Regions from separate parts of the Dactylosporangium sp. CS-047395 genome, predicted to be linked through region 1. Evidence: riboswitches for the same ligand, from Rfam matches in the RefSeq annotation. Region 1 holds a riboswitch; each other region holds the start of a gene.

Region 1 (4,181 bases):
CCCGCCCGTGCCGCGAGAGGGCGGGCGAGCGCCGTCCCGCGTGCGAGCCCTGCTGCCGGTTCGCCCGTCCAGCAATGCTCAGCAATTTCGGCTTGTACGGCACGCCGGCGAACGCCATTTGCCCGGGCGACGCGACGCCGGTAGAACCCGGCGTGTCCGACATTTCCGATAAGTCAGACTCGCCCGGCGAGTCGGACTTATAGGACAGCGAACCACCGTCACCCTCCTGCTCGACCGGCGGCCGCTGTTCGGGCGCGACCGGGGGCGGCGGGCCACCGCTCGAATCGGATGAATCCGACATTTCCGAAATGTCGGAAGGGCCGGGAGGAACCGGATCGTCATCGGGCGGCGGCGGCGGCCCACCATCGGCCGGCGGATCGTCGTCGTCCGGCCCGGCCTCCTGGTCAAGCACCTCCTCGAGCCGATCCCGATCGGCCCCCGGCGGATCGAGCGGGTCCCGCCGCCGCCGGTGCGGCAGCGCCAGCCGCGCCGCGTCCCGCACGTCCTCCCTGGTCACGATCGACCGCCCGTGCCAGGCCGCCAGCGCCACCGCCGTCCGCGCGACGACGATGTCGGCCCGGAGCCCGTCCACGCGGTACGCGAGACAGATCCGAGCGATCCGATCCAGCTCAGCGTCGGGAAGGGCCACCGCGCCCAGCCGGGACCGCGCCGCCACGATCCGCTCGGCGAGGGCGGCGTCCTCGGCCACGTAGCGGGTGGCGAACGCGGCCGGATCGGCCTCGTAGGACAGCCGCCGCCGCACCACCTCGGCCCGCGGCGGGGCCTCCTGCGGCGCCGTCACCCCCACGACCAGCCCGAACCGGTCGACGAGCTGCGGCCGCGGCTCGCCCTCCTCCGGGTTCATGGTCCCGACCAGCAGGAACCGGGCCGCGTGCTTGACCGACACGCCGTCCCGCTCGACGTGCGCCCGCCCCATCGCCGCCGCGTCCAGCAGCAGGTCGACCAGGTGATCGGGCAGCAGGTTGACCTCGTCGACGTACAGCACGCCCCGGTGCGCCGCCGCCAGCAGCCCCGGTTCGTACGCCTTGACCCCGTCCCCCAGCGCCCGCTGCAGGTCCAGCGTGCCGACCACCCGGTCCTCGGTCGCCCCGACGGGCAGCTCGACCAGGGCGGAGCGGCGCACCTCGAACCCGACGGTGACCGGCGACTCCTCCAGCAGCTCGAACCCGGCGTCGCGCACCGGCAGGCCGTCGGCGGCGTCGAGGGTCGGCGCGGCGAGCAGCGTGTCGACGGTGTGCGGGCCGTCCGGGCACTCCGGGTCGGGCGCGGCCGGGTCGCAGGCGAACCGGCAGCCGGCCACCACCGGCACCTCGGGCAGCAGCGCGGCGAGGGCCCGCACGACGGTGGACTTGGCGGTGCCCTTCTCGCCGCGGACGAGCACTCCCCCGATGGCCGGCGAAACGGCGGTGAGCAGCAGCGCAAGGCGCAGATCGGGCAGGCCGACGACGGCCGAGAACGGGTACGGCGGGGTCACGGGCACTCTTTCCCTTCGGCGGGTCCGCGCCCGCGAGGTGACGTCTGATCGGCGGCCGGAGTCTCCTGACTGCCGGATCGCCGCCGCCCCCCGACCTTCCGGCCGAAGCCGGCCGTGGTCCGTGCGCTGAGGGACGCCTCCCCGGTCACAGTGGCGGGACCGTCCCGGATTCGCACCGGGTTCCTCCACATACCGCTCCGCAATCGTGTCCCACCGGCACCGGAACGTCAACGTGGCGCGGTGTGACCCTCACAATCCGCAGGCGGCGGCCGATGGGACGGGTATGCGGCGCGTGGTGGATCCGGCCGCCCAGGCGGTGCTGTGCGTGCTCCTCGTGGCGATCGCGCTGATCGCCGCCACGCCCCTGCGCCTGCCCGGCCTCGCCCCGGAGACCTACGTGGCCCCGCCGGGCACGCGGGCGATGTGGCTGTGGAAGCACGAGGAGCCGCAGCCGGTCGTCGACTGGGCCGCCGCCAACGGGGTGCGCGCGCTGTTCGTCTACTACGACCCGACGGCCGGCACCACCGAGCTCGAGCGGCTCAAGGAGCTGTGCGACGAGGCCGGGATCATGCTCGACGCCCTCGGCGGGGAGCCGTCCTGGACGACCGATCACGCGACCGCGCTCGCCTGGGCCCGGGGCGCCGCGGCGACGGGCCTTTTCCACGGGTTGCACCTGGACGTGGAGCCCTACCTGCTTCCGGCTTGGGAGAAGGACCAGGCTTCTCTGGTACCGGACTATCTCTCGCTTCTGGATCAGACGATCGCGGCGACCGATCTTCCGCTCGAGCTCGACGTGCCGTTCTGGCTGCCCACGGTGGCCGTCTCCGGCGGCGGGAGCCTCGCCGACGCGGTCCTGGCCCGGGTCGCCGGCGTCACGGTGATGAGCTACCGCAACACCGCCACCGGCACCAACTCGATCGTCGGGGTCGCCGCCGACCTGCTGAACCGGGCCGCGTCGCTGGCCAAGCCGGTCCGGCTGGGCGCCGAGACGCAGGCCCTGGGCGACTGCGCGTACTGCAGCTTCCACGGCGACACGGCCTCCCAGCTGCAGCAAACCCTGCGCGCCGTCGACACCGCCGCCCAGCGCTATCCGGCGTTCGCGGGAATCGCGGTGCACCAGTACGACTCCTGGATAGCGCTCACCGGCTAGCTCAACCCGCCCCTTCCGCCGCCGATCAGCTCGTCGACACCAGTCATCTTGGGAAGGACCCCATCCGATGCGCCGTTCAGCCTCCATCGCCCTCGCCTGCGCCGCCGGTGCGGCCGCCATCCTCCCCGCGGCGGCCCCCGCCTCCGCCGCGACGACCGACCTCGGGCTGGTCATTCCGGTGCTCGCGCCGATGCTGCCCGGCCAGACGGGCTGGGTGGGCACGATGTGGGCGGCCACGGACGACGTCTGCAACGTCAAGGTCACGGCGAGCGGCACCGGCGTCACGGTGAAGTACCCGACGAACACCGCCACCTACAGCTCGCTGTCCAAGGGCGACTCGCTCAACCAGGGCCAGGTCGACTACGCCGCGTTCCAGGTCACCATGAAGACGGACACGCTGCTGGCGCTGGTACCGCTGACGCTCAACTACTCCTACACGGTCAAGGCCGACGGGGCGACCTCCTGCACCGGCACCGCGAAGACCGGCTCGACCACGGCGACCCTGCCGGTCGTGGCGGTCAGCGGCGACGCCGTGGTGCAGAAGACCACGACGGTGACCGTGCCCAAGGCCACCCCGGTCTGGCAGCAGGTCGTCTTCCAGTCGCGCAAGAGCGGCGTGGACAACCTGCAGATCTCGGTCTCCGGCGGCCCCTCCGGGCTCGTCGTGTCGTACCCGGCCGACCGCACCTACACCCAGCTGAACAAGGGCGCGGGCCTGGCCGTCGGCACCGACGACTTCGCCGCGGTCAAGTTCGACGCGACGAACGTCGCCGCCGGCACCTACAAGCTCACGGTCAAGCTCTCCTACGGCACCACGACCGACTCGAACGACCTGACGCTCGTCGTCGCGTAACGGCCCCGGGCCGGCCGGCACCCCCACAAGGTGCCGACCGGCCCGCCGTGCTTTTCCACAGAGAGGTGGGAACTTCGTGATCCGCTCCCGTGCCCTGCTCGCCGCGGCCGTCCTGGCCCTGGCGGCGGGCCTTTCCGCGTGCGGCAACTCCTCCGACAACGCCGAGGACAACACCACGCAGCAGATGACGGCCCCGAAGCCCACGGCATCGGCGTCACTGACCGCGGACCGCCGCGAGACCATTTTCCTCGACGCCACCGCGGCGCACCTGTGCTCGGTGCAGTCGCAGGTCTACACGGACCCGTCGGCAATGGCCTCGGCGTACGCGTCGCGCCCGATCTACACCGACCTCAGCACCGACCAGGTCGAGACGTTCCAGCAGCGGGTCATCAGCGACGCCGCCTTCGCCGATCGCCTGACGCAGCGCATTCAAGCCACCTGCGGTACCGCCAAGTAGCCCGCGGACAAATGAGAGCCCGGCGGCAACGGGGGCGCCGCCGGGCTGGCTCAGTTATATGTGTATCGAGAATGTTCTCGAGGTAGGTGGTGCGAGGGCCATGACCTTTTCCCGTGGCCCTTTCAAGTGGCGCTGAGGAAATGATGCGCGACGACACTTGGCGGAGACTTGGCAGCCACTTGCGCCGAGGTGTCACCCAGCCGACAGGTGCCCTGCCGTAGCCTTC
Region 2 (4,181 bases), 1.7 Mb from region 1:
GGTGAACCCGGATCCGGTCAGCGCCGCCAGCCCGGTGGCCGGGTCGCCGGCGAAGCAGCTGGTGACGACGCCGCCGCCGAGGGAGCCGAAGTCGACGACGACCGTCACGCCGGTCGACGGGGCGCACGCCGCGGCGTGCGCGGCCAGCGGTGCCGGTTCGGCGAGGACGAGCGCGGCGGTGACGCCGAGGGCGGCGAGCGTGGTGGACAGGGCGCGGCGCAGGGTTGACCTCATCGTCCCTCCACCATGGACAGTGGTCACGGGCAGGCCAGTGCGGGTGCGGCCGGCCGGGCACCGGCGGCGGACAGGGTCGCCAGCCCGGCACCGGTAAGGCCGGGGACGGCCTGGGCAGTGGCCCGGACGGCGATTGCCGGGTCGAACCGGGCCGCCGTGTAGGCGATCGCGCCGCGGTTGGCGGCTGGGCCGGTGCAGCGGACCTGCAGGGTGAGCAGGAAGGCGCGTGCCTGCAGCCACGGCAGGGGGCGGCCGGCGACGGCGAGGGCCTGTGCGGCTAGCCCGGTGGAGTTGCCGTTCACGACGCCGGCGCCGTCGGTGAACGCGCCGTCGGCGTGCTGGACCGAGACCAGCCACGCGATCGCCGGGGCGGCGTCGGCCGGCCGGTGGGCGGCCAGGAGCGCCTGCACGGCCAAGGCGGTCGCGTCGACGTCGCTGGTGCACGTGGGCTGGTCGAAGTAGAGCGGGTACCCGCCGTCCGCGCACCGCGTGCCCGCCAGGAACGCCGCGCCCGAGGCGGGTGCCCCGGCGGCGGTGCGGCCGAGCACGAGCAGAGCGAAGGCTTGGGTGAACTGGTTGCTGTAGTCGCCGAACGCGGACCGGTCGGAGAACCGCCCGGACGGCGTCTGCAGCCCGCGCAGCCGGGTGATGAGGTCGACGCCGCCGAACGAGGCCGGGTTCCCGCCGCGGACCTGCACGGCGAGGGCGAGCTTCGCGGTGGCGCCGGCGTAAGCCTCGGTGCCGTCGCCGATGTACCCAGTCAGGATCTCCGGCCGGGCGAGCCAAGCGGTGGCCTTGCCGGCGTTGGTGTCGGCGACCTTCGCCGCCGCGAACGCGAAGACAGCGTCGATGGTGAGGCCCTGGTCGGGGTAGGCGACGCCGTCGAAGACGACCTCGAACCGCTCGCCGTCGACAAGCTGGCGTGCCAGCCACCCGGCGGCCGCGTCGGACCGGTTGAGGGTCGGCAGGGTGGCGGCCGCGGCGGGCGCGGCGGCGACGCCGAGCAGGACGGTGGAGAGGGCAAGCGCGGTGAACACCCCGGTGAGAAGGGTGCGCGCGCGGTGCCGGAGGACTGCCATCAGGCGGTGCCTTTCCGGCCCTGGCAGTCGAGAGAAACCGGACGGAAAAACGGGATGCCCGGCGGCTCCGACCCGTGGGCCACGACGGGTAGGGAGGTGCAGAACCAACGCGCGGAGACGGGTATTCGGGCTCACGACCAGCACAGGCGTGCGGGTCATCTACCGTTGCGGGCCAGCGCCGGACTTCAACCGGACTTCCCCCATCAACGCACGGCTATGGAGTTGTCACCGACAGTCTGTCGGTGTCCCGCGGCGCCGTCAATCCCGTCGGTCAGGTTGTGGCGTTCGTGACAAGTCGCCCCGGGGTCCAGGACGAGCCGAACTCGTGATGTCATGCAGCGATCGTCCGGTCCTGCCCGCAATCGGCGCCGCAGAGGGTCGACGCCGCAGAGGGTCGGCGCAGTTGGCTCGAGAAATAGGCTGATCCGGCTCTCCTGCCCCGAAGGGCCTGCCCGAGAAGCGTTGAACGTCGAACCCTCCGCTGCTGCGACCGCACAAAATCATGAATCGGTCTTGTCGTGGCGAACGCGGACATTCCTCGTGCTTCGGGGAACCGTGAGTGATCCCGTTTCGTCACAATGTCAGGCGTGTCGATGGACCACGCGGTACGGCTGGGCATCGAAGTCGGGGCCGACTATGCGATCGCAGCGCTGGCCTGGCCGGACGGCACGGCAATGGTGCTGCCGATGGACGGCTCCGGCTTCCTGATCGCACCAGAGCAGGCCCGGTCACGGCCCGCGAGCGGCGAGCCCGAACCGGTCGACACTAGCAACGGACCAGCTGCGTCGCCGCGCCTCCCACCGGGCAACTGGACGTTCGCCGCGGTCACCCGGATTCTGCAGGACGCCCACGCAGTTGCGGGCACGCGCATCGACACAGCAACGGTGGCCATCCCGGCCGGATGGTCACTGCGGCAACGCGAACAGGTGCGCGCCAACGCCGTCCGAGCTGGTCTCCGCTCCGTGCAGCTCATGCCATCGCCGATCGCGGTCTGCTGGCACGTGCTCGCCGGCGGCCACGAACTGCCGCCGGGGGCACAGGTCGTGGTCTGTGAGGTCGGGGACAGCAGCTCGGCAGCGGTGGTCGGCCGTGACGGTGACGGTGGCTTCACCGTGGTGTCCGATGTGGATGAGCTGACCGTACGCTCCGGCATCCCCGGCAACGCACCATCCGGCCCGCCCGTCGAAGAGGTCGTCCGCCGGGCGATGGCAGGAGCCGACCTGCCGATCGGCACCCCAGATCTCGTGTGCGCGGCCGGTCACGGCGCTCGGCGGGCCGACGTCGGCCGATCGCTGCATACGGTGACGGGCGTGGAACCGATGCTGGTCGTGGAGGCTGAGCTCGCGGCTGTCCTCGGCGCGGTGCAGGGGCCGCAGGCAGTCGATCACGGCGCGCCGGCACCGCACGCTGCGGCTTGGCACGACGTCTGGGCGCTGCTGCTGCCAGCGTTGTGGTCGATGGCGTTGTTCGCGCAGTTCCTGACCGGCTCGCAGCGATACGGGCCGCGGGAGAAACTTGGCCAGCCAGGCATGTTGCTGGCCGCGTGGGGCGGTCTCGCCTTCGCCGCACTCTTCGCGCTGCTGGCCGTGGTGAGCACCACCATGCTGGCGACCGCTGCCCGGCACGAACCGACCGGCCGTGACCCGGACAGCCCGACCTTGGGGGAGTGGGTACGGCACCGGCTGACGGCCGCGGCCCTCGCCGGTGGAGCCGCCGGCGGTGTGCTCGTCGCAGGACTCTTCGTGGTCATTGCCGGTGGGTTCTTCGACCTCGAACTGGGGCCGCTGCTGCGCTGGTCTGTGCTGCCGATCCTGCCGGCGGCGGCTGCTGTCGTGGCCGTGGCGGTGGTGGTGTGGCGGCGACCGGAACCGCCCGAGGGGGAGTGGCCGCAGTGGCTGCGGTTCCCGCCGGTCGCCGTGATGCTGGCAGGGATCGGAACGCTGCTGATCTCCTACGACGAGACCGGCAGCCCATGGGTGCTGCAGCCGCTGAGCTGGCAGCTGCAACAGTGGCTGCCGCCGGGCCAGATGACGATCATCGGGCCGGTCGGCCGGCTCGGCGGGCTGTGCATTGGTGCGGCGACTGCTTGGCTGCTGGTGACAAGACCGCTGGCCCGGCTGCTGCTCGGCACCTTCCTGGCACTGCTGGTCGCCTCCGTCCTGTCCTGGCGCATCACCGGTGCCGTCGCGGTCGGCTTCTGCCTCGTGGCCGCGGTGTGGTGGGCGTTCGTAGCCGTGCGGCTCGTCCTACGGCCCAAGTTGCTGGCATCGCCGGCTCCAGGGGCTCGGCCCGCTGCTACCGCCGGCGACGGGGCCGGCAGGTGATGATCCGTCGTCTCCCAGGCGGTCGTAAGCCCAGGCCGGTACGCCTCGCGCGACAGCACGCCGGAACCAACGCAGCAGCCCCGGACTCAGTACCCCCAGCGTCCGAAAGCACCATGCCGAGCAATCGGCGTCCGGCCACTCGGCACGCTGGCCAGACGATCTGCGAACGAAAACCGGTGCACGCATGACCAGCGAGCCGCACACCGCCGGCAGCCGCCCGGCGCTTCCCGCCGGATCACAGCCCGGATCAACCCGATCCGACCAGCCGCGCGTCCTGATGCGGTACGGCGTGGTCGTAACGCCACGGATCCAGATCGGCCGCCGCGTCCCAGTCCCGCAACTCACGGGCACTGCCACTCCCGCACCCACCGGCGGCGGGCGGCACCATGCTGGATCAGTCGGGAGACGCCGTGCGGTCCAAGCCATCGCCGCCGTGGTCGCCCTTGCCCTGACCGTCGCCGGCTGGCAGGTCGTCCGCGGCTCGTCCGGTCCGCAGCCGCGCGACCTCGTACAGCAGCTGTTCGACGACCTCGCTGCCCACAAC
Region 3 (4,181 bases), 2.7 Mb from region 1:
ACCGGGGCCTATGTCACCTTCCAGCCCGGCGCGCGCTCGGCGTGGCACACCCACCCGGCCGGGCAGCGGCTCGTGGTGACCGAGGGGGTCGGCCGCACGCAGCGCGAGGGCGGTCCGGTCGAGGAGATCCGGGCCGGGGACGTGGTCTGGTGCCCGCCCGGGGTCCGGCACTGGCACGGCGCCGCCCCCGGAACGGCGATGACGCACCTCGCGCTCAGCGGCGTCGCCGGCGGGCGGGCGGTGGACTGGCTGGAGCAGGTGACCGACGAGGAGTACACCGCCCGCTAACATCAATCGGCATGAGGGCGTGGCGGGTCCGGCGGTACCTGTCGCACGCCCTCGACCTGATGGAGGCGAGCGCGCTGTTCCGGTCCGAACTGGACTGGCCGGCCGTGCGCGCCGACGCCGCCGAGCGCTGCGCCGGGGCCCGGACTTATGCCGACACGCACCCGGTGCTCGCCGAGGTGCTGGGCCGCGCCGGTGGGCCGCACAGCGGGCTGCGGGCGCGCGGCCGGCCCTCGGCGATGCCCGAGCCACAACCGCCGACCGGCGGGCTCGTCGACGGCACCGTCGCGTGGGTACGGTTGCCGGGCAGCGGGCACCGGGAGTACCAGAACATCGGCTCTTCGCTCGTGCGTGACCTGGCCGCGGCCGCGCCCACCGGGTGGATCGTGGATCTGCGCGACAACCGCGGCGGCAACATGTGGCCGATGCTGGCCGTCCTCGCGCCGCTGCTGCCCGACGGGGTGCTGGGCTACTTCGTCCCGCCGGGCGGCGCCGAGCAGCCCTGGACCCTGGAGGCGGGGCGGATCCGGCTCGCGGGCCGCGAACTGGCGCGTGCCCCTCGCCCGGCGATCCGCACGCCCGGACGGCCGCTGGCGGTGCTCACCGGCGGGAAGACGGCGAGCTCCGGCGAGGCGGTGGCGGTGGCGCTGCGCGGTCGGCCGGACGTCCGCGTGTTCGGGGCTCCGACCGAGGGCTTCACCAGCGCCAACGAGACCCACCAGCTGCGTGACGGGGCCCGGTTGTACCTCACGGTGGCCTGGTTCGCCGACCACCGCCGCACCGTCTATCGGGGTCCACTCCCGGTAGACGATGCCGGCGGTACCGATCCACTGGCGGCCGCGGCGGCCTGGATCGCCCGGCCGTGACTCAGACGGCGGCCTGTTCCGCGGCGGGTTCGACGCGGATCGGGCGGTTGCCCAGCAGGCGCTCGGCCAGCGGGGCGAAGATCAGGCCGATGACCGCCCACAGCAGCCCCTGCGCCGCGAGGGAGTAGACCCGGAAGTCGTAGAGCAGGTCGGCGTCGAAGCCGGGGTAGATGATGTCGCCCGCCTCGTTGCGCAGGGGGAGCGGGGTCTCGGTGGCGTGCCTGCCGTAGTCGGCGACGTTGGTGGACAGCTCGCCGAAGGCCGGCAGCAGGGCCATCAGCGCGCCGGTCACCACGATGAACGCGGCCGCGGCGAGCAGGGTGGCGTTCCAGGTGCCGAAGCGGGGCTTGAGGCGCTGGCCCAGGATGACGGCCAGGATCAGGAACAGCACCGAGGCGAGGACCATGATGAGGTAGTACGCGCTGCGCTGGCCGATGGTCTCCTCGTGGCCGACCGCGGGCGGGCTGGCCGGGTACTTGAGGAAGGGCACGAAGTACAGCGTCAGGAACCCGGCGCCGGCCAGCAGCAGGGCCAGGGTGCGCGGGCGCAGGTTGCCCACGCGGCCCAGGCAGATCATGTAGGCGACGGCGAACAGGGCGCCCATGGCCAGGCCGAACAGGACCATGCCGGCGCCGATGCCGAGGTTGCCCTGCACGGCGCGGCTGAACAGCTCGTGCTCGTGGTCGTCGGTGGCCAGGCCGGCCGCCCGGTCGAGGGCCGCCTGGGCCTCGCCGCGGCCGCCCTCGTAGTCGATGGCCCGCTGGATCAGCGGCTCGGCGAAGATCCGCGCGAAGACGAACGCGACGAGGCCGGCGACGGCGCCGGCGAGCGCGCCGCGGAAGATGATGCGCTTCTCCACGTAATCGCCCGGCTCAGTGGCAGGGGAAGCCGAGGAAGTGCCGGCCGTCGTGCACGAACTCGTGCACGTGGGTGTCGCTGCCGAAGACGGACACGGCGCCCTGGTCGATGCCGATGAAGTAGTACAGCAGGGCGGCCAGCGCGGCGGTGCCGACCAGCCAGACCAGGGAGCGGGACAGCGGGATGACGACCGGCGTCGCGACTGCGCCGGGGTTGGACGACGACGACACGCTCACGTGGAGCCTCCTTCAGGGATCGGGCGTCCCTCTTGTAGTGGCGGCTGACGGCGGAGGGTCTGACTCGCCGGTCTCCCGGCTCACAGTGGCGCGACCGTGCCGGACTTGCACCGGCTTCCTGTCACCGTCATTCGCGCTGACGCTACGACCAGCGGCGGCACCGCGTCAAACGTGATCGACATTGCCGGGTGTGTTTGTTTCCTCACCGGCCGCTCGGGTAGCCGCCAAAAGGTAGTAATCCGGAGCGAAGGGACCGCCCGCATGAATTCCCGCAAGCCCACCGAGGTCGTCAAGGACGTCGTCGAGGCGGCCGCCGCCAAGGTCACCGACGCGCTGACCCCGGATGTGCCCGGCAAGCCCGGCAGTGTCACGCCGGCGCTGGAGGAGCCCACGACGCCGGTACCGCCGCCGCCCCCCTCCGACGAGCAGGGCACCCCGGCCGCGGTGACGCCGACGGGCGTGCCGACCGGCGGGCCGGCGACCGCCAACGCGCAGCAGGGTGAGTTCCTCACCACCTCGTACGGCGCGCGCCTCTACGACACCGACCACTCGCTCAAGGCCGGCCCCCGTGGCCCGATTCTCCTGCAGGACCAGCACTTCCGCGAGAAGATCACGCACTTCGACCACGAGCGGATCCCGGAGCGGGTCGTGCACGCCCGGGGCACCGGCGCGCACGGGTTCTTCGTCGCGTACGGCACCGCGGAGGACGTCACCAAGGCGGCCTTCCTCGCCAAGGACGTGCGCACCGACGTGTTCGTCCGGTTCTCCACCGTCCTGGGCTCGCGCGGCTCGGCCGACACGGTGCGCGACACCCGTGGCTTCGCCACGAAGTTCTACACCTCCGAAGGCAACTTCGACCTCGTCGGCAACAACATTCCCGTGTTCTTCATCCAGGACGCGATCAAGTTCCCGGACATCATCCACGCCGGCAAGCCGCACCCGGACCGCGAGATCCCGCAGGCGCAGAGCGCCCACGACACGTTCTGGGACTTCGTGTCGCTGCACACCGAGGCCCAGCACCACACCATGTGGAACATGTCCGACCGGGGCATCCCGCGCTCGTACCGGATGATGGAGGGCTTCGGCGTCCACACCTTCCGCCTGATCAACGCCTCCGGCGGCACCGCGCTGGCCAAGTTCCACTGGAAGCCCAAGCTCGGCGTGCACTCGCTGACCTGGGAAGAGGCCCAGCTGATCAGCGGCATGGACCCGGACTACCACCGCCGGGACCTCTACGACGCCATCGAGGCCGGCGCGTACCCGGAGTGGGAGCTGGGCCTGCAGGTCTTCCCCGACACGCCCGACCAGACCTTCGCGGGCATCGACCTGCTCGACCCGACCAAGATCGTGCCGGAGGAGCTCGCCCCGGTGCAGGCGGTCGGGCGGCTGACCCTGGACCGTACGCCGACGAACTTCTTCGCCGAGGTCGAGCAGTCCGCCTTCCACCTGGGCCACCTGCCGCCCGGCATCGACGTGACCAACGACCCGCTGCTGCAGGGCCGGCTGTTCTCCTACGTCGACACCCAGCTCACCCGGCTCGCCGGGCCGAACTTCAACCAGATCCCGATCAACCGCCCGCACGTGCCGGTCAACGACATGCTGCGCGACGGGTTCCACCAGCAGGCGGTGCACGGGGGCGTCGCGCCGTACCGGCCGAACTCCCTCGACGCCGGCAACCCGTTCACGGCGACCGTGGACGACGGGGCCTTCATCGACGCGCCGGTGATCGTCACCGAGGCGCCGAAGATCCGCGCCAACCCGGCCTCGTTCGACGACCACTACAGCCAGGTCCGGCAGTTCTGGCTGAGCATGACGCCGGTCGAGCGCCAGCACATCATCAACGCATACACGTTCGAGCTGTCCAAGTGCTACCACCAGGAGATCCGCGAGCGGCAGCTGCTGAGCCTGGCCAACATCGACCCGGTGCTGTGCTCGG
Region 4 (4,181 bases), 750 kb from region 1:
GCTGGAGGCCGCCATCCGTCCCGAACTGCGCGCCCAGCTGCTGGAGACCGGGGCCAGGGTCAACGCCTGGGCCACCCACTGGATCCGCGCGAGCGGCTCGCCCGACCCCGACCGCGACGCCCCACTGATCATGAACTACTGGACCGGCCTGGTGCTCCACCAGCTCGCCATGCCCGATCCTGCCTTCGACCCGACGCCCGGCCTGCGCGCGCTGGTCCGCACCCTGGAGGTACCCCGATGAAGTTCCCTTGGTGGCCCGCGATCGATGCTCAACGCACCGCCGTCGCCGACCTGCTGGCCTCGCTCACGCCCGACGAGTGGTCAAGTCCCTCGCTCTGTACACAGTGGACTGTCCGCGAGGTGGCCGCCCACCTGACGCTGCAGCAGATGACCGTACGCGACCTGCTGGCCCGCACGCCCATCCTGGTCGGCGCCCGCGGCAACCTCGAACGCGGCATCCACGACATGGCCGTCGCCCGGGCCGCCGAGGTCGACGACGCCGGCCTGGTCGCCCTGATCCGCGCCTCGATCGGCTCCCGCCGCGCGCAGACCGGCGTCACCCCCTACGAAACATTGACCGATATGCTCGTCCACACCCAGGACATCGCCATCCCCCTGGGCCGCGACCTGCCGATGCCGCCCGACGCCGCCGCGGCCGCCGCGACGCGCATGATGACGATGCACTGGCCGCGACCCTTCCCAATCAAAAAGACCCTGCTCCGGTACTCCCTGCTGGCCGACGACACCGCCTGGCAGTTCGGCAACGGGCCGGCGGTCGAGGGCCCGATGAGCGCGCTGCTCCTGCTGGTCTGCGGCCGCCTCGCCGCGCTGGACCACCTGCGCGGCCCGGGACTGGAATCACTGCGGGCGGTCGCGGCATAGGGTCGGGGTATGCGCCTGGTGTCGTTGCTGCCGTCGGCCACCGAGATCGTCTACGCCCTCGGTCTCGGGGAGCGGCTCGTCGGGGTCACGTTCGAGTGCGACGAGCCGCCCGCCGCCCGGGCCGAGAAGACCGTGGTGGTGGGCGGCCGCGACACCAAGGGGATGACGCCGGGCGAGATCGACGCGTACGTGCGCGACCAGTTCGCGGCCGGCGAGGACCTCTACACCCTGCACGCCGGCGCCCTGGCCGCACTCGCCCCCGACCTGATCCTCACCCAGGACCTGTGCCGCGTCTGCGCCCTGCCGTCCGGCCACGTCGAGGACGCCCTGGACCACCTCGGCTGCCGCGCCGACGTGCTGTCCCTCGACCCGCACACCCTCGACGAGGTGCTGGAAACCATCGCGACGGTGGGGGAGCGGGCCGGGGTGCCGGAGCGGGCCTCGACCCTCATCGCCCACCTCCGATCCCGGCTCGACGCCGTCGCGGAACGGGTGGCGGGGCGCGCCCGGCCGCGGGTGGCGGTCGTCGAGTGGGTCGACCCGCCGTTCACCGCCGGACATTGGGTTCCCGACCTCGTGACCGCCGCCGGCGGCAAACCCGTGGCGGCCCGCCCGGGCGCGCGGTCGGTGCAGGTCGACTGGTCCGAGCTGACCGGCGCGCGTCCCGACGTCGTGGTCGTCACGCCGTGCGGCTTCCACCTGGACGGGGCCGCCGAACAGGCCGCGCTCGTCGCCCCGCGGTTCCCGGACGCGCAGGTCTGGGCCATCGACGCCGACGGCATCGTGGTGCGGCCCGGCCCCCGGCTCGTCGACGGAGTCGAGGCCCTCGCGGCGATCCTGCACCCGGACGCCGCCGCCCCGGCACCCTCGGGCTCCATCCGCCGCGTGCGCTGAAGCACGCGGCGCGACGCGACACGCCGCACAAGGTGTAGTGGCGTGCATTCGTGGCGGTACCCATATATGGTGTTGACCGTAGCTGGTTCGGCCACTCGTCCAGGGTGGCCGAGGCAAGAGGGAACCCGGTGCGAATCCGGGACTGCCCCGCAGCGGTCAGTGGGAACGACAGCCGTCATGTGCACTGGGCTCGATCAAGCCTGGGAAGCGACGGCCAGTAGGCATGCGCTCGACGCCCACGAGTCCGAAGACCTGCCAGCGCGCCGCGCACCGATGAGGGTGGGCGGCGGTCGAAGGCCGCGCGGGACGGCCGACGCCGAGTGCCGGGCCCTGGCCGCATGCCGCCGCGGGGCACCGGTGGCGTCTCCGCGTGTCCTTTCGACCTCAAACCGTCGAGGGCACGAGGAGAGGAACGCGGATGCAGGTCCGGAAACGCAACGGCGACACCGAAGCGGTGGACGTCAACAAGATCGTGCGCGCGGTCGAGCGCTGGGCCGGGGACCTCGACGAGGTCGACCCGATGCGCGTGGCGACGCGCACCATCAGCGGGCTGTACGACGGCGCGACCACCGCCGAGCTGGACAAGCTGTCGATCCAGACGGCGGCCGAGCTGATCGGGGAGGAGCCGCAGTACTCGCGGCTCGCGGCCCGGCTGCTCGCCGCGTACGTCGACAAGGAGGTGCGCGGGCAGGGGGTCGCGAGCTTCAGTCAGTCGATCGCGTACGCGCACCAGCAGGGACTCATCGGCGACGAGACGGCCGCCTTCGTGGGCCGCAACGCGCGTAAGCTGGACGACGCCATCGACCTGCGGGGGGACCTGCGCTTCGAGTACTTCGGGCTGCGCACGGTCGCCGACCGCTACCTGCTGCGCCATCCTGAGTCGCGGCTGGTGGTGGAGACGCCGCAGTACTGGCTGCTGCGCGTCGCCTGCGGCCTGTCCGAGACGCCGGCCGAGGCGATCGGGTTCTATCGACTCATGTCGTCGCTGGCGTACCTGCCGAGTTCGCCGACACTGTTCAACTCCGGCACCCGGCACACCCAGATGTCTTCGTGTTTCCTCGTCGACTCGCCGCGCGACGAGCTGGACTCCATTTACGAGCGGTACCACCAGGTCGCCAAGCTGTCGAAGTTCTCCGGCGGCATCGGCATCTCGTGGTCGCGCGTGCGGGGGCGGGGCGCGCTGATTCGCGGTACCAACGGGAAATCGAACGGCATCGTGCCCTTTCTGAAGACCCTGGACGCCGGGGTCGCCGCGGTGAATCAGGGCGGGCGGCGCAAGGGAGCGGCGTGCGTCTATCTGGAACCGTGGCACCCGGACATCGAGGAATTCCTCGAACTGCGCGACAACACCGGCGAGGACGCCCGCCGCACGCACAACCTGAACCTCGCGAACTGGATTCCGGACGAGTTCATGCGCCGCGTCGAGGCCGACGAGGAATGGTCGCTCATCGACCCGTCCGACGCCCCCGAACTGCCCGACCTGTTCGGCGAGGCATTCGACGCCGCCTATCGCGTCGCGGAGAAGCAAGCGGTGCGCACGATCAAGGCCCGCGACTTGTACGGCAAGATGATGCGCACCCTCGCGCAGACCGGCAACGGCTGGATGACGTTCAAGGACCGCTCCAACGCGCTGTCCAACCAGACCGGCGCGCCGGGCAACACGATTCACCTGTCCAACCTGTGCACCGAGATCGTCGAGGTCAACAGCGACGGCGAGACCGCGGTGTGCAACCTCGGCTCGATCAACCTCGGCGCGCACGTGACCGCCGGCGGCGTCGACTGGGACAAGCTGCGCGCCACGGTCCGCACCGCGGTCGTCTTCCTGGACCGGGTCATCGACATCAACTACTACCCGTCGCAGCAGGCGGCGGCGTCGAACCCGCGCTGGCGCCCGGTCGGCCTCGGGCTGATGGGCCTGCAGGACGCGTTCTTCACGCTGGGCCTGCCGTTCGACTCGCCCGGCGCGCAGGAGCTCTCGACGCGGGTCCAGGAGGAGATCTTCCTGACCGCCCTGGAGACGTCGGCGGAGCTGGCCGAGCGGTTCGGCGCCCACCCGGCGTTCGCCGAGACCCGCGCCGCCGGTGGCGTGCTGCACCCCGACCTGTGGGACGCCGTCCCGGCCGCGGCCGAGCGCTGGTCGGCGCTGCGCACCCGGATCGCGGCGAACGGCCTGCGCAACTCCCTGCTGATCGCGCTCGCCCCGACGGCGACGATCGCGTCGATCGCGGGCTGCTACGAGTGCATCGAGCCGCAGGTCTCCAACCTGTTCAAACGCGAGACCATGTCCGGCGAGTTCCTCCAGATCAACACCTATCTGGTACGGGAGCTCAAGTCCCGCGGCCTGTGGACGTCCACGATCCGCGAGCAGATCAAGCGGGCCGAGGGTTCGATCCAGGGCATCACGG

The links. Region 1 has a riboswitch for cobalamin ahead of ACQP00_RS12735 (VWA domain-containing protein). Riboswitches for the same ligand answer to the same signal wherever they lie in the genome.
Region 2: linked by a shared signal. The riboswitch ahead of ACQP00_RS20565 (peptidase) and the one ahead of ACQP00_RS12735 (VWA domain-containing protein) in region 1 are both predicted to bind cobalamin.
Region 3: linked by a shared signal. The riboswitch ahead of ACQP00_RS25510 (CbtB domain-containing protein) and the one ahead of ACQP00_RS12735 (VWA domain-containing protein) in region 1 are both predicted to bind cobalamin.
Region 4: linked by a shared signal. The riboswitch ahead of ACQP00_RS16315 (ribonucleoside-diphosphate reductase subunit alpha) and the one ahead of ACQP00_RS12735 (VWA domain-containing protein) in region 1 are both predicted to bind cobalamin.

Annotation. Positions count from the first base shown of each region.
Region 1 is NZ_CP192015.1:2,724,807-2,728,987, reverse strand. Features, by position in the region: gene ACQP00_RS12735 (VWA domain-containing protein) at 1-1,495, opposite strand, end outside; cobalamin riboswitch at 1,555-1,680, opposite strand; gene ACQP00_RS12730 (hypothetical protein) at 1,779-2,645, shown strand; gene ACQP00_RS12725 (hypothetical protein) at 2,713-3,498, shown strand; gene ACQP00_RS12720 (hypothetical protein) at 3,575-3,955, shown strand.
Region 2 is NZ_CP192015.1:4,388,531-4,392,711, forward strand. Features, by position in the region: gene ACQP00_RS20560 (hypothetical protein) at 1-234, opposite strand, end outside; gene ACQP00_RS20565 (peptidase) at 258-1,313, opposite strand; cobalamin riboswitch at 1,413-1,558, opposite strand; gene ACQP00_RS20570 (hypothetical protein) at 1,901-3,637, shown strand; gene ACQP00_RS20575 (hypothetical protein) at 4,071-4,181, shown strand, end outside.
Region 3 is NZ_CP192015.1:5,417,357-5,421,537, forward strand. Features, by position in the region: gene ACQP00_RS25495 ((R)-mandelonitrile lyase) at 1-288, shown strand, start outside; gene ACQP00_RS25500 (S41 family peptidase) at 300-1,151, shown strand; gene ACQP00_RS25505 (CbtA family protein) at 1,153-2,010, opposite strand; gene ACQP00_RS25510 (CbtB domain-containing protein) at 2,024-2,245, opposite strand; cobalamin riboswitch at 2,295-2,425, opposite strand; gene ACQP00_RS25515 (catalase) at 2,507-4,181, shown strand, end outside.
Region 4 is NZ_CP192015.1:3,475,602-3,479,782, forward strand. Features, by position in the region: gene ACQP00_RS16300 (TetR/AcrR family transcriptional regulator) at 1-241, shown strand, start outside; gene ACQP00_RS16305 (maleylpyruvate isomerase family mycothiol-dependent enzyme) at 238-882, shown strand; gene ACQP00_RS16310 (ABC transporter substrate-binding protein) at 892-1,776, shown strand; cobalamin riboswitch at 1,843-2,050, shown strand; gene ACQP00_RS16315 (ribonucleoside-diphosphate reductase subunit alpha) at 2,195-4,181, shown strand, end outside.